Regions from separate parts of the Lentzea sp. NPDC004789 genome, predicted to be linked through region 1. Evidence: riboswitches for the same ligand, from Rfam matches in the RefSeq annotation. Region 1 holds a riboswitch; the other holds the start of a gene.
What was found. A riboswitch is a leader RNA that binds a small molecule or an ion and turns the genes downstream of it on or off. The one in region 1 is predicted to bind cobalamin.
Positions count from the first base shown of each region.

Region 2: it holds a riboswitch for cobalamin, as region 1 does, so the genes downstream of both, ACWEIJ_RS12715 (putative cobaltochelatase) here and ACWEIJ_RS11730 (FecCD family ABC transporter permease) in region 1, are expected to answer to the same signal.

Region 1 covers NZ_JBSGBE010000004.1:268,048-273,633, forward strand. Annotated here, with positions in the region: gene ACWEIJ_RS11700 (dihydrofolate reductase family protein) at 1-354, shown strand, start outside; gene ACWEIJ_RS11705 (SseB family protein) at 452-835, shown strand; gene ACWEIJ_RS11710 (hypothetical protein) at 832-1,335, shown strand; gene ACWEIJ_RS11715 (putative T7SS-secreted protein) at 1,332-2,735, shown strand; gene ACWEIJ_RS11720 (hypothetical protein) at 2,854-3,360, shown strand; gene ACWEIJ_RS11725 (hypothetical protein) at 3,368-3,850, opposite strand; cobalamin riboswitch at 3,877-4,014, shown strand; gene ACWEIJ_RS11730 (FecCD family ABC transporter permease) at 4,049-5,071, shown strand; gene ACWEIJ_RS11735 (ABC transporter ATP-binding protein) at 5,071-5,586, shown strand, end outside.
Region 2 covers NZ_JBSGBE010000004.1:467,981-473,566, forward strand. Annotated here, with positions in the region: gene ACWEIJ_RS12690 (8-amino-7-oxononanoate synthase) at 1-451, opposite strand, end outside; gene ACWEIJ_RS12695 (cytochrome P450) at 495-1,556, shown strand; gene ACWEIJ_RS12700 (quinone oxidoreductase family protein) at 1,540-2,373, opposite strand; gene ACWEIJ_RS12705 (TetR/AcrR family transcriptional regulator) at 2,453-2,956, shown strand; gene ACWEIJ_RS12710 (threonine aldolase family protein) at 2,967-3,926, shown strand; cobalamin riboswitch at 3,957-4,096, shown strand; gene ACWEIJ_RS12715 (putative cobaltochelatase) at 4,137-5,586, shown strand, end outside.

The DNA of each region.
Region 1 (5,586 bases):
CGCATCTTTCCCAACCGCACCGACGAGTTCGCCACCAGGATGAACGCCATTCCCAAGCTGGTCGCGTCCCGCTCGCTGACGCACGTGGACGGTTGGGCGAACTCCTCGTTGATCGAGGGCGACCTGGTCGCGGAAGTGCGACGGCGCAAGGAGCACCAGGACGTCATCGTCACCGGCAGCATCAGCGTCGTGGACGCGTTGGTCGAGCACGACCTGGTCGACGAGTACCGCCTGCTGGTGTTCCCCACGACCGTCGGCGCCGGCCGCCGGGTGCCCCTGCCGGCGGATCTTCACCTGATCTCGGTGGAGCAGAAGGGGAACGGCGCACTCCTGCGCTCCCGCAGGGCTGCGTGACGCAGCCCTCAGTTGAACAGCTCGTCCGACACTCACCGTGAGCCACCGGTAACGTACGGCGCTGCCGATCTGGGGGGATTGGTTGAACGGGAGAGGCATGGACGAGGAAAACGAGGCGGTCGCCTGCGCGCGGCGCTACCGCGAGGGCGGGGGAGACCCGGAAGCGTTCCTGACGGCGTTCCGGGAGAGCACGGTGTACCTGCAGCGGGTCGATCCGCTGTCCCTGCCGGTCGTCACGGTCGAGGGGCTGAACTGGCTGGCGGCGTTCTCCAGCCCCGAGCTGCTGCAAGGACATCTCGCCGCCCGAGGTGAGCGCACCGACGCGCTCTACCTCGCGGTCACCGGCGGACGGTTGCTCGACCACTACCTGCCCGCGCTGCCCAGGCACACGGGTGTGGTGTTCGACAACGGGTCCGAGCACATGATGACGCTGCCGCCGGTGCGGGGCGTCGTCGCGGACGAGCTGGCGGTGGACGCGTGACCGGGTTCGGCGTCGACCTCGGCGCGATGGGGCAGGCGATCAAGGGCATCAACGACACCGTCGCCGCCCTGAAGGAGATCGCGCCCGACGGCGGGCACCTCGTGTCCACCACGACCACGTTCGGGATCATCTGCCCGGACGAGGACGAGTGCGGGGACGAGGCGCTCGCCGACGCGTTCGAGGAGTTCTTCGAGCGGTGGCGGTGGGGTCTGCGGCACCTGGTGAAGGAGGGCACGGCGATGGCGTCCGCGCTCACCGACACCAAGACCGTGTACGAGAAGGCGGACGACAAGGCCAAGCAGGCGTTCCAGTTGCTCATGGGCAACCCGCACGCCCACGACGACGCGTCCAAGAAGTCGTGGCAGGAACTGCAGAACTCCATGCAGCCGAACTCACCCGGGCAGGAGTGGGACAAGGCGGGCAAGGGTTTGGAAGACGCGTGGAACTCGTCGGTCAAGGACGTCCGCGGTGCTGCGGAATGGGTCGGTGATCTCACGTGAGCTTCTTCGGCCGCAGCGAGCTCGGTGACACCGACGATCCCGTCGAGCTGGTGCCCGGCAGCGTCACGTCCCTGGAGGAGACGGCGAACGGGCTGCGCAAGCTCTCGACCGCCTGCCAGGAGGCGTACCACGGCATGTCCGGATTGGACATGGGCCAGTGGACGGGGGAGGCGGCGGAGAAGTTCGGCGGCTACCTCGCCCAGGAGACGCCGAAGTGGCGTGACGCTGCCGAGGCGTTCGGGCCGGTCGTGGACGCATTGGCGACGTACAAGGGCGCGGTCGAACGCGCCCAGCGGGAAGCCGCCGAGGCGATCCGCCTCTACAACGAGGCCAAGGCGGAGACGCAGGCGGCGGAGAAGCAGTACGACGACGCCTCGTCGAGGTACGAGAAAGCCGCACTGGCCGCGGTGGTCTCCGGTGACGCGGCACCGTCGCCGCTCGCACCGTTCAGCGATCCCGGCAAGGCCAAGCGGGAGCAGGCCGAGCGGATCCTCGCCGACGCGCGCAAAGCGTTGCGGGCGGCGGCCGCGCAGACCACGTCGGTGGTCACCAAGGCGAAGGACAGGGCACCGGAGGAACCGGGCTTCCTGTCCAAGATCGTCGCCTCGTTCGAGGACACGACCGACCAGCTGGTCGACCAGATCGGGTCCTTCAACAGCGGTCTGACCAAGTCCGCGCTCGGCGTCGTGCAGCTGCTCCGCGCGACCAACCCCCTCGACCCGTACAACCTCTCGCACCCCGGCGAGTACGCGGCGAACATGATGAAGCAGGCCGCCGGCATGGTGCACATGGCCACGCACCCGGTCGACGCGGTCAAGGGCATCCTCAACTTCGAGCAGTGGAAGAAGGACCCGTTCGCCGCGCTCGGCCAGCTGACCGGTGACGTCGCCATCGCCGTCGCGACCGACGGCACGGGCCTCGCCGGCACGGCGGAGAAGGCGCTCGCCCGCGAGGCGGTGGAAACGTCGGCCCGCGAGGTCACCGAGCAGGCCGCGACCCAGCTCGGCAAGCACGTCGACGACAGCCTGCCGCCGTGGGTCAGGGGAGAGCACTACGAGCCGCCGTCGCACCCGACGGACTACGGCAACCCGCACCCCGACGAGCCGTTCGGTCCGCAGAAGACGGACGACCTCCCGCCGCACGACCGGGAACCGGAGCACCACCACGAGCCCGACCCTCCTGCCGAGGAACCGAAGCACGAGCCGGACGAGCGGCCGAAGATCACCGACCCGGAACACCTGCCGCAGCCTGACAAGAGCCACTACTTCCGGCTCCAGGACCTGGTGGGCGAGATCCAGGAGATGCTGCCCAACCTGTCGCCTTCCGAACGACAGGCGCAGCAGCAGTTGATGAACGAGTATCGGCAGCAGATGAACGGCATCTTGGCCAAGCACAGCTGACGTGACGGCGAACCTCAGGAGCCTTGGAATGCACCCACAACAACCGCCGATGCGTCCCCAACAGCCGATGCGTCCGCCACAAAGCCCCATGCCACCACAACAGCCTTCCCCGCCACCGGTGGAGGAGTTTCCGGAGTGGACGAAGGACGGTGAGTTCCCTCCGGTCTCCCGGCAGGTCCCGCTCCACGGCAAGGATCCCGCGTCCGGCAAGGAACAGGTCTGGGTCGGCCGCGTCGTGTGGCAGGCGCGGACCATGAAAGAGATCACGATGGCGGTCTACGGTCCGTTCGGCCGCAAGATGTCCACCGGTGAGTCCGTGTTCGACGCCCTGCTCAAGATCCGCGGTGAGCTGGAGAACCCCGAGCAGCACAGCCCGCCGTGGAAGGTCCTGGTCAAGGGTTCCCGGCGGGACGTGTGGCACGTCGGGTACAAGGTGTCGAGGTTTCCCGGCGACCGGGCCGAGGTCCTCGTGCCCGGCGAGAAGGCGACCGAGTCCGTCGACGTGCTCGCGATGCTCGAACCGCACGACATCCCGAAGTTCGGCCTGGTCGAGCACCAGATGGCCAACTGCATGGAGTACTTCCGCCGTCTCGAACCCGGCTTCGGCGGGGGAGGCTCCTCGTAGCCGGAGGTCAGGCCAGCCAGAGGACGAGGCCGGCCAGCAGCAACCAGTGCTGGCCGGCCACCGCCACGGCACGCCAGCCGGGCTTGGCCAGGCGGGAGAGTCCAAGGCTGATCGGCATGAACACCAGCCCCACCCCGAAGAACGCTTGGGGCACCACCCAGTTGCCGTCGGACGCGATGAGCAGCATGCCCATCAGACCGGCCAGGAACGCGCCGAGGTAGATCGCCACGTCGCGGCGCCAGAGCAGCACCAGCAGCGGTGCCACCGCGACCGCCCAGCCGATCAGCGCCTGCGGCAGCGTCAGGCAGAACTCCGGCGTGCAGTAGAGCCGGTCCAGCGCTGCCGGGATCTCCTCGGCCCAGATGGCACCGGTCTGGAATCCGGTGACGAGCAGGGCGAACGCGATGAAGGCGGGGCTGTTCTTCTGCTCCGTGTCCCGGCCGCCCCGTTGCCGCTGGCGCCGCAGCCGTCTCTTGTCCCCGCTCCCCATGCCTGTTAGACGCATCTCGCGGTGCATTTGTGCAGTGATGTGTGGGTTAGGGTGAGCGGGTCGTGCACGGGGGAAGACCGGTCGAAGTCCGGCGCTGACCCGCAACGGTAGGTCCCACCTCTGCAGGGACGAGCCCGAACACCCGCACACGGCTTTCCATCCGGGAACTCCTGCCGTGGACTGCGGGAAGGGCTGTCAGTGATCGCGAAGATCAGCGCGCTCGTCGGCGTGCTCGCCGTCAGCATCGTGGCGGGCGTTGCGCTCGGCCCCGTCTCCATCCCGTTCGGCGTCACGGTCGACCTGCTGCAGGCGGCCGTCACCGGCGGCACGATCCCCGCGGACCTCGCCGGGCAGTACCACATCGTGTGGGACATCCGGTTGCCGCGCGTCCTGCTGGCAGCGGTCGTCGGAGCCGGGCTGAGCACGGTCGGCGTCGCGATCCAGGCGATGGTCCGCAACGCGCTCGCAGACCCTTACGTGCTCGGGATCTCGTCGGGCGCGAGCGTCGGCGCGACGGCGGTGGCGACGCTCGGCGTGTTGTCCGGGTTCGGCGTCTACGCGCTGTCGACCGGGGCGTTCCTGACCGGACTCGGTGCCACCGCGCTGGTCTACCTCACCGCGCGCACGAGTCGAGGGCTCACACCGTTGCGGCTGGTGCTGACCGGAACCGCGCTGGCGTACGGGTTCTCGGCCGTGGCGATGCTGCTGGTGTTCCAGGCGCCACGCGGGGAAGCGGCACGGGCGGCGATGTTCTGGTTGCTCGGCAGCCTGGGCGGAGCGGACTGGAAGTCGTTGCCCGTGGCCACCTCGGTGACGGTGCTGGGGATCGTCCACCTGCTCACCAAGGCGCGGCCGTTGAACGCGCTGGCGATGGGCGACGAGACGGCGACCACGCTGGGTGTCGAGGTCGACCGGTTCCGCACACAGCTGTTCGTGGTCACCGCGGCGATCACCGGTGTGCTGGTGGCGGTCAGCGGCGCGGTGGGCTTCGTCGGGCTCATGCTGCCGCACCTCACGCGCATGGTCGTGGGCGCGGACCACCGCAGGGTGCTGCCGCTCGCACCCCTGGCCGGGGCGTCGTTCCTCGTCTGGGTCGACGTGGCCGCCCGCCTGCTCGCGGCACCGGAAGAGCTGCCGCTGGGCGTCATCACGGCCGCGATCGGCGTGCCGTGCTTCATCTTCCTCATGCGCCGCAAGAGCTACGTGTTCGGGGGACGTTGATGCGCGTCGAGCTCACCGGCGTCACGGTCCGCGGGATCGTCGCGGACATCACGCTCAACGCCTCGGCCGAGGTCGTCGGCATCGTCGGCCCGAACGGCAGCGGCAAGTCGACCACGCTGCGGTGCGTCTACCGCGCCCTGAAGCCCGACGCCGGCGCCGTGCTGATCGACGGTGAGAACGTCCACAAGCGACACGGGCTCGCCCGCGAGCTCGCGGCGCTCACCCAGGAGTCGCAGGTCGAGTTCGACTTCACGGTCGCCGAGGTCGTGGAGATGGGTCGCCTGCCGCACGACCGCGATCCCGCCCGGGACCGCCGCGTGGTCGCGGCCGCACTGGCCACAGTGGACGTCGCGCACCTCGCCGATCGCAGCTTCCTCAGCCTTTCCGGCGGCGAACGCCAGCGCGTGCTCATCGCCCGCGCCATCGCGCAGGAACCTCGGGTGCTCGTGCTGGACGAGCCGACGAACCACCTCGACATCCGGCACCAGCTGGACGTGCTCGCGCTCGCCCGCGGC
Region 2 (5,586 bases), 200 kb from region 1:
CGACGACGTCCGCCTTGGACAGTCGCGTGCCGTCGATCAGCGACGCGTGGATGTGCTGGTCGGCCACGATCGCGGTGCCCGGCCCGGTGAGCGCCGTGACCGCGCCCAGGTTCGCCGCGTAGCCGCTGCTGAAGACCAGCGCGGACTGCGCGCCGCAGAAGTTCGCGAGCTCGTACTCCAGCTCGGCGTGCAGCTCCGTCGACCCCGTGACCAGGCGCGATCCCGTCGAGCCCGCGCCCCACTTGAGCGTGGCGGCGGCCGCGGCACCGGCGACGCGCTTGTCCTTGGCGAGCCCGAGGTAGTCGTTGCCGGCGAGGTCGAGATCGGTCGAGTCCGCCGTGCGCGGCCGGACGCGGCGGGTCAGGCCCGCCTTGGCGCGCGCTTCGGAGCGGACGTCGATCCAGTCGAACGTCGACTCACCACCACTGGAAATCGCCTCAGTTGTGCTCACGGTCACCGCCTGAGTCTCCCATCCGCCGACTAGCGTGCCGCTCGTGGACCTGTTCACCTTCACGCGTGCCGAACTCACCTCGCCGGTGCAGTTCTGCGACGGCCGCTGGGTGGTGTCCGACTACGACGACGTGCGCGCGGTGCTGGCAGATCCTGTCACCTACCTGCCCGACAACGCGCTGACCGCCGTCACGCCGGTGGCACCCGCGGCGCTGCGCGCCCTGGTGAGGGCCCGGTTCTCGTTGCCGCCGACGCTCGCGAACAACGGGTCTGCGTCGCACGCGGGCCTTCGCCGCCTGGTGGCGTCGTTCTTCACGCCCTCGCGGGTCGCGGCGGCTGAGCCTCGCATCCGCTCGCTCGTTCTGGAACGGCTTGGTGGCTCAGATCTCGTGCGCTCGCTCGCGTGGGACCTGCCCGCCATCGTGCTGATGGAACTCCTCGGCCTGGAGAACGTCGACATCCCGACGTTGAAGCGGTGGAGCTCCGGCTCGCTGGAGTTCTTCTGGGGCGACATCTCCCGCGAACGCCAGCTGGAGCTGGTCGACGACGTCGGCGACTTCCACCAGTGGCTGGTCAAGCGCTACCACGCGCGTGACGGCGAGCTGTTCTGCGCGCTCGCCGACGCCGGCGTCTCCGCCGAGGACTCCGCCGGCCTCTGCTACTTCCTGCTGATCGCCGGGCAGGAGACGACGACCCAGCTGCTGTCCACGGCGTTGCGCCGGGCGTTGCAGGACCGTGCGCTGTGGGCGCGGCTGGCCGAGCGCGAGGTCGCCGAGTCGTTCGTCGAGGACGTGCTGCGGACCGAGACGCCCGTGGTGACCTGGCGCCGGCTGACCGCCCGCGAGGTGGTGCTGTCCGGGGTGCGCGTCCCTGCCGGTGCCGAGCTCGTGTTGTTGTTGAGCGGCAAGGAGAACGACCCGCGGCACCTGGCGTTCGGGTACGGCCGCCACTTCTGCCTCGGCGCCGGTCTGGCCCGGTTGGAGGCCGCCGTGGTGCTGCAGACCGTGGCGGCGCACGAACCGTCGTTGCACCTGGTCGGGCCGTCGCCGGAGTGGCTGAACCTGCTGTCGTTCCGCGCGCCCAAGTCGGTCACGGTCGCGCGATGAGCTTGCCGGTCGTCGTGCGGGCCTCCAGTGCCCGATGTGCCTCGGCGATCTCGTCGAGCTCGTAGACGTCGCCGAGCACCGGCTTGAGCTTGTGCGCGAAGACGTCGTCGAGCGTGACGTCGCGCGGCAGGCCCATCACCGCGACGCCCTTGCGGAAGATGTCGCTCGCCGTGACGTCCAGCGGCTCACCGCTCGCGTACCCGAAGACGACCATCCGTCCGCTGCCGTCCTTGAGCAGCTCGAACGCGTTGCGGCCGATCCGGCCGCCGATCGACTCGAACACGACGTCCACGGGCTCCAGACCGTCCCAGTCGTAGCCGATGCCGCCCCTGCTGGACGCCTTGAGCACGGTCGCGCCCGCCCGTTCCGCGAGCTGCACGAGCAGGGTGCCGACGCCGCCGTTCGCCGCTTCGACCAGCACTCGGTCGCCCGGCCGGATGCGCGCCGCGTTCGTCGCGGCGACCGCGGTGGTGCCCTGCAGGAACAGGGCGAGTGCCTCGTGGTCGCTCACGTCGTCGGGCAGCTCGACCGGGTCTTCGACGACGGCCTTCGTGGCGTACGCGCCGTCTCGCGGTACGCCGATGACGCGGCGTCCGTCCTCGGTGATGCCGACGACCTCTGAGCCGAGGACCGCGGGCAGCGCCGGACCCGGATACCACGGGAACAGCTCGCGACCCTTGCCGCGGCGGATGACCGTCTCGCCGTAGTTGAGGCCGATCGCGGTGACGTCGACCAGGGTCTCGCCGACCGGGTCCGCGACCTCCTCGGTGACCAGGACCTCGGGCCCGCCGAACTCGTGGAACCGCACTGCCTTCATCTTCAGCCTCCCAGTAAGCGGACCGCCGGTCCGGTTGCTACTATACGGACCGTCAGTCCGCTTATGTCAAGGAGTGCCGATGCGAGCCGATGCCGCGCGCAACCGGACCGCGTTGCTCGCGGCCGCCACCGACCTGATCTGCGAACGCGGCGTCGAGGCCGTGTCGATGGAGGACGTGGCCGCGGCGGCGGGCGTCGGCAAGGGAACGGTGTTCCGCAGGTTCGGTGACAAGGCGGGCCTCGTCCAGGCCGTGGTCGACGAGACGGCCGCGTCGTGGATCAAGGTCGCCTCGCTGGAGTGCCGCACCGCCGCCGAGTTCGCCGGGACGTTGTTCGACCACGTGCTGGCGTCGCTGCCGCTCGTGATCGCGGTCGAGCGGACCACGACCCGCTCGTGCGAGGGCAACTTCCAGCTCACCGTCGACCGCCTGACCAGGCTCGTCGGCTCGACCTTCAAAGCCCACACGCTGCTGGCCGTGCTGCGCGGCGAGCACATCGCGTTCCTGCTCGACCAGGGCATGACCGCCTACGACATCCGTGCGGGCGTGATCTCGCTCGCGAACACGCTGGCCGCTGAGGTTTGATGCCGGGGTGATGAACCGCCAGCTCTCGGGAGTTCGCAAGAAGTCGCTGCTGGAGATGCTCGGCCCGGTGCCGGACGTCGACCCGGACCGCTACGGCGAAGGTGGCCCGGTGGGCGCCCTGGAAACGCGGGTCGCGCAACTGCTCGGCACCGAGGCGGCGCTGTTCGTGCCGACCGGCACCATGGCGCAGCAGATCGCCCTGCGCTGCTGGGCCGACCGCACCCACAACCCGATCGTGGCGATGCACCCGCTGGCCCACCCCCTGCACCACGAGGACGACGCGCTGACCGTCCTGTCCGGCCTCCGCCCGATCAGGGTCGCCAACGCCGACGTCGCCGCCTGCCCGGAACCGTTCGGCACGCTGCTGGTGGAGGTGCCCGACCGCGAGGCCGGCTTCGTCCTGCCCACCTGGGACGAGCTGGTGTCCGTGGTCGACGCCGCCCGCGACCGCGACGCCGTGGTGCACCTCGACGGAGCGCGGTTGTGGGAGAGCACGCACGGCCTCGGCAAGCCGCTGGAGGAGATCGCGGGCCTCTTCGACTCGATCTACGTCTCGTTCTACAAGTCGCTGGAGGGCATCTCCGGCGCGGCCCTCGCCGGCACCCAGGACTTCGTCGACCAGGCGCGCGTCTGGCGGCACCGCTACGGCGGCATGCTGTTCCAGCAGTGGCCCGCGGCGCTGTCGGCCCTGCACGGCCTCGACACCGTGCTGCCCCGCCTGGGCACCTATGTAGCGCACGCCAAGGTGGTCGCCGAGGCGATGGGCCTGCCGGAACCGCACACCCACCAGTTCGCGCTGCACCTGCCCGGTGATCCGGCCCGGCTGACCGAGGCGAGCGGGAAGTTCCTCGGGCGGTTCTGGCGTGACGGGCGGATGGCCAAGACCGAGGTCACGGTGGCGGAGCCCGCGCTGGAGTGGACGGGCGACGAGGTGCGGGAGGCGTGGGCTGCGTTCCAGAGCCTGCTCTGAGGCGATGTCGCTCACCTGGCTGTTGGACCGGCAGGGCCGAAATGCGACGATGCCGGGGCTGTGAGGGGAGTGCGAGGAAGCCGGTGCGAATCCGGCGCCGTCCCGCGACTGTGACCGGTTCTCGAGGAGAAGACCGGGAGTCAGGAACTCGTCCCCCTCTTTCGACCACCGGCCACGGGCGTGGACACCCGAGGAAGGACTTCACCGAGCATGTTCCCGTTTTCGGCTGTCGTCGGACATGACGACCTCCGGCTGGCCCTGCTGCTCAACGCCGTGCACCCCGGCATCGGCGGTGTTCTCGTGCGCGGCGAGAAGGGGACCGCGAAGTCGACGATCGTGCGGGCCCTGGCCGCGCTGCTGCCCGAGCTGGACGTCTCCAGGAACTGCCGGTTCGGCTGCGTGCCGGGCACGGCGGACTGCCCGGACGCGCCGCACGACGGCAGCGAGCGCAGGCCGGCCAGGCTCGTCGAGCTGCCGGTCGGCGCGACCGAGGACCGGCTGGTCGGGTCGCTCGACCTGGAGAAGGCGCTGACCGAGGGCGTGCGGGCGTTCCAGCCCGGGTTGCTGGCCGCGGCGCACCGGGGCGTGCTCTACGTCGACGAGGTCAACCTGCTGCACGACCACCTGGTCGACCTGCTGCTCGACGCCGCGGCGATGGGGCGGGCCCACGTGGAACGCGAAGGCGTCTCGGTGTCGCACCCGTCGCAGTTCCTGCTGGTCGGCACGATGAACCCGGAGGAGGGGGAGCTGCGGCCGCAGCTGCTCGACCGGTTCGGGCTGACCGTGGCGGTGAAGGCGGCGCGGGACGTCGGTGTGCGCACCGAGGTGATCCGGCGCCGGCTCGCCTACGAGGCCGACCCGGTGACGTTCGCCGCGAAGTGGGCGGACGAGGACGCCGGGCTCAAGCAGCGGATCACCGAAGCGCGCGCGAACCTCCCGCGAGTGTCCCTTCCGGACGGTGAGCTGCGCAGGATCGCGGCCGTGTGCGCGGCTTTCGAGGTCGACGGCATGCGCGCGGACCTCGTCGTCGCCCGTGCCGCCACCGCCCATGCGGCCTGGCGCGGTGCGAAGGAGGTCGAGGAGGCCGACATCGAGACCGCCGTCCGGCTCGCGCTGCCGCACCGGCGCCGCCGCGACCCGTTCGACGAGCCCGGCATCGAGGAGCAGCAGCTCGAAGACGCGATGCGTCAGGCGGCCGAGCACGCGGACGAGCCCGACGGCCCGGACGACGACGGTCCCGGTGGCGGCGAGCTGCCCGAACCGCAGGAAGGCCCGGCGGGCAACGGCAACGCGCCTCAAGATCGTCCGGCGCCGGAACCCGCGCCGGCGTTCAAGACTCGGCTGCTGGAGGTCCCCGGGGTCGGCGAGGGCGCGCCGGGCAAGCGTTCCAGGGCCCGCGCCCGCACCGGCCGGATCGTCCGTTCGTCCAAAGTGGACGGAAGTGGCCTGCACCTGGTCGACACCCTGGCGAACGCGGCACCGCACCAGCAGGCCCGCGGCCGCAGCGGACCCGGCCTGAAGCTCGAAGGGGCCGACCTCCGCAGGGCCGTGCGCGAGGGCAAGGAGTCCAACCTCATCCTGTTCGTCGTCGACGCGTCCGGCTCGATGGCCGCGCGCCAGCGGATGTCCGCCGTCAGCGGCGCGGTCGTCTCCCTGCTGC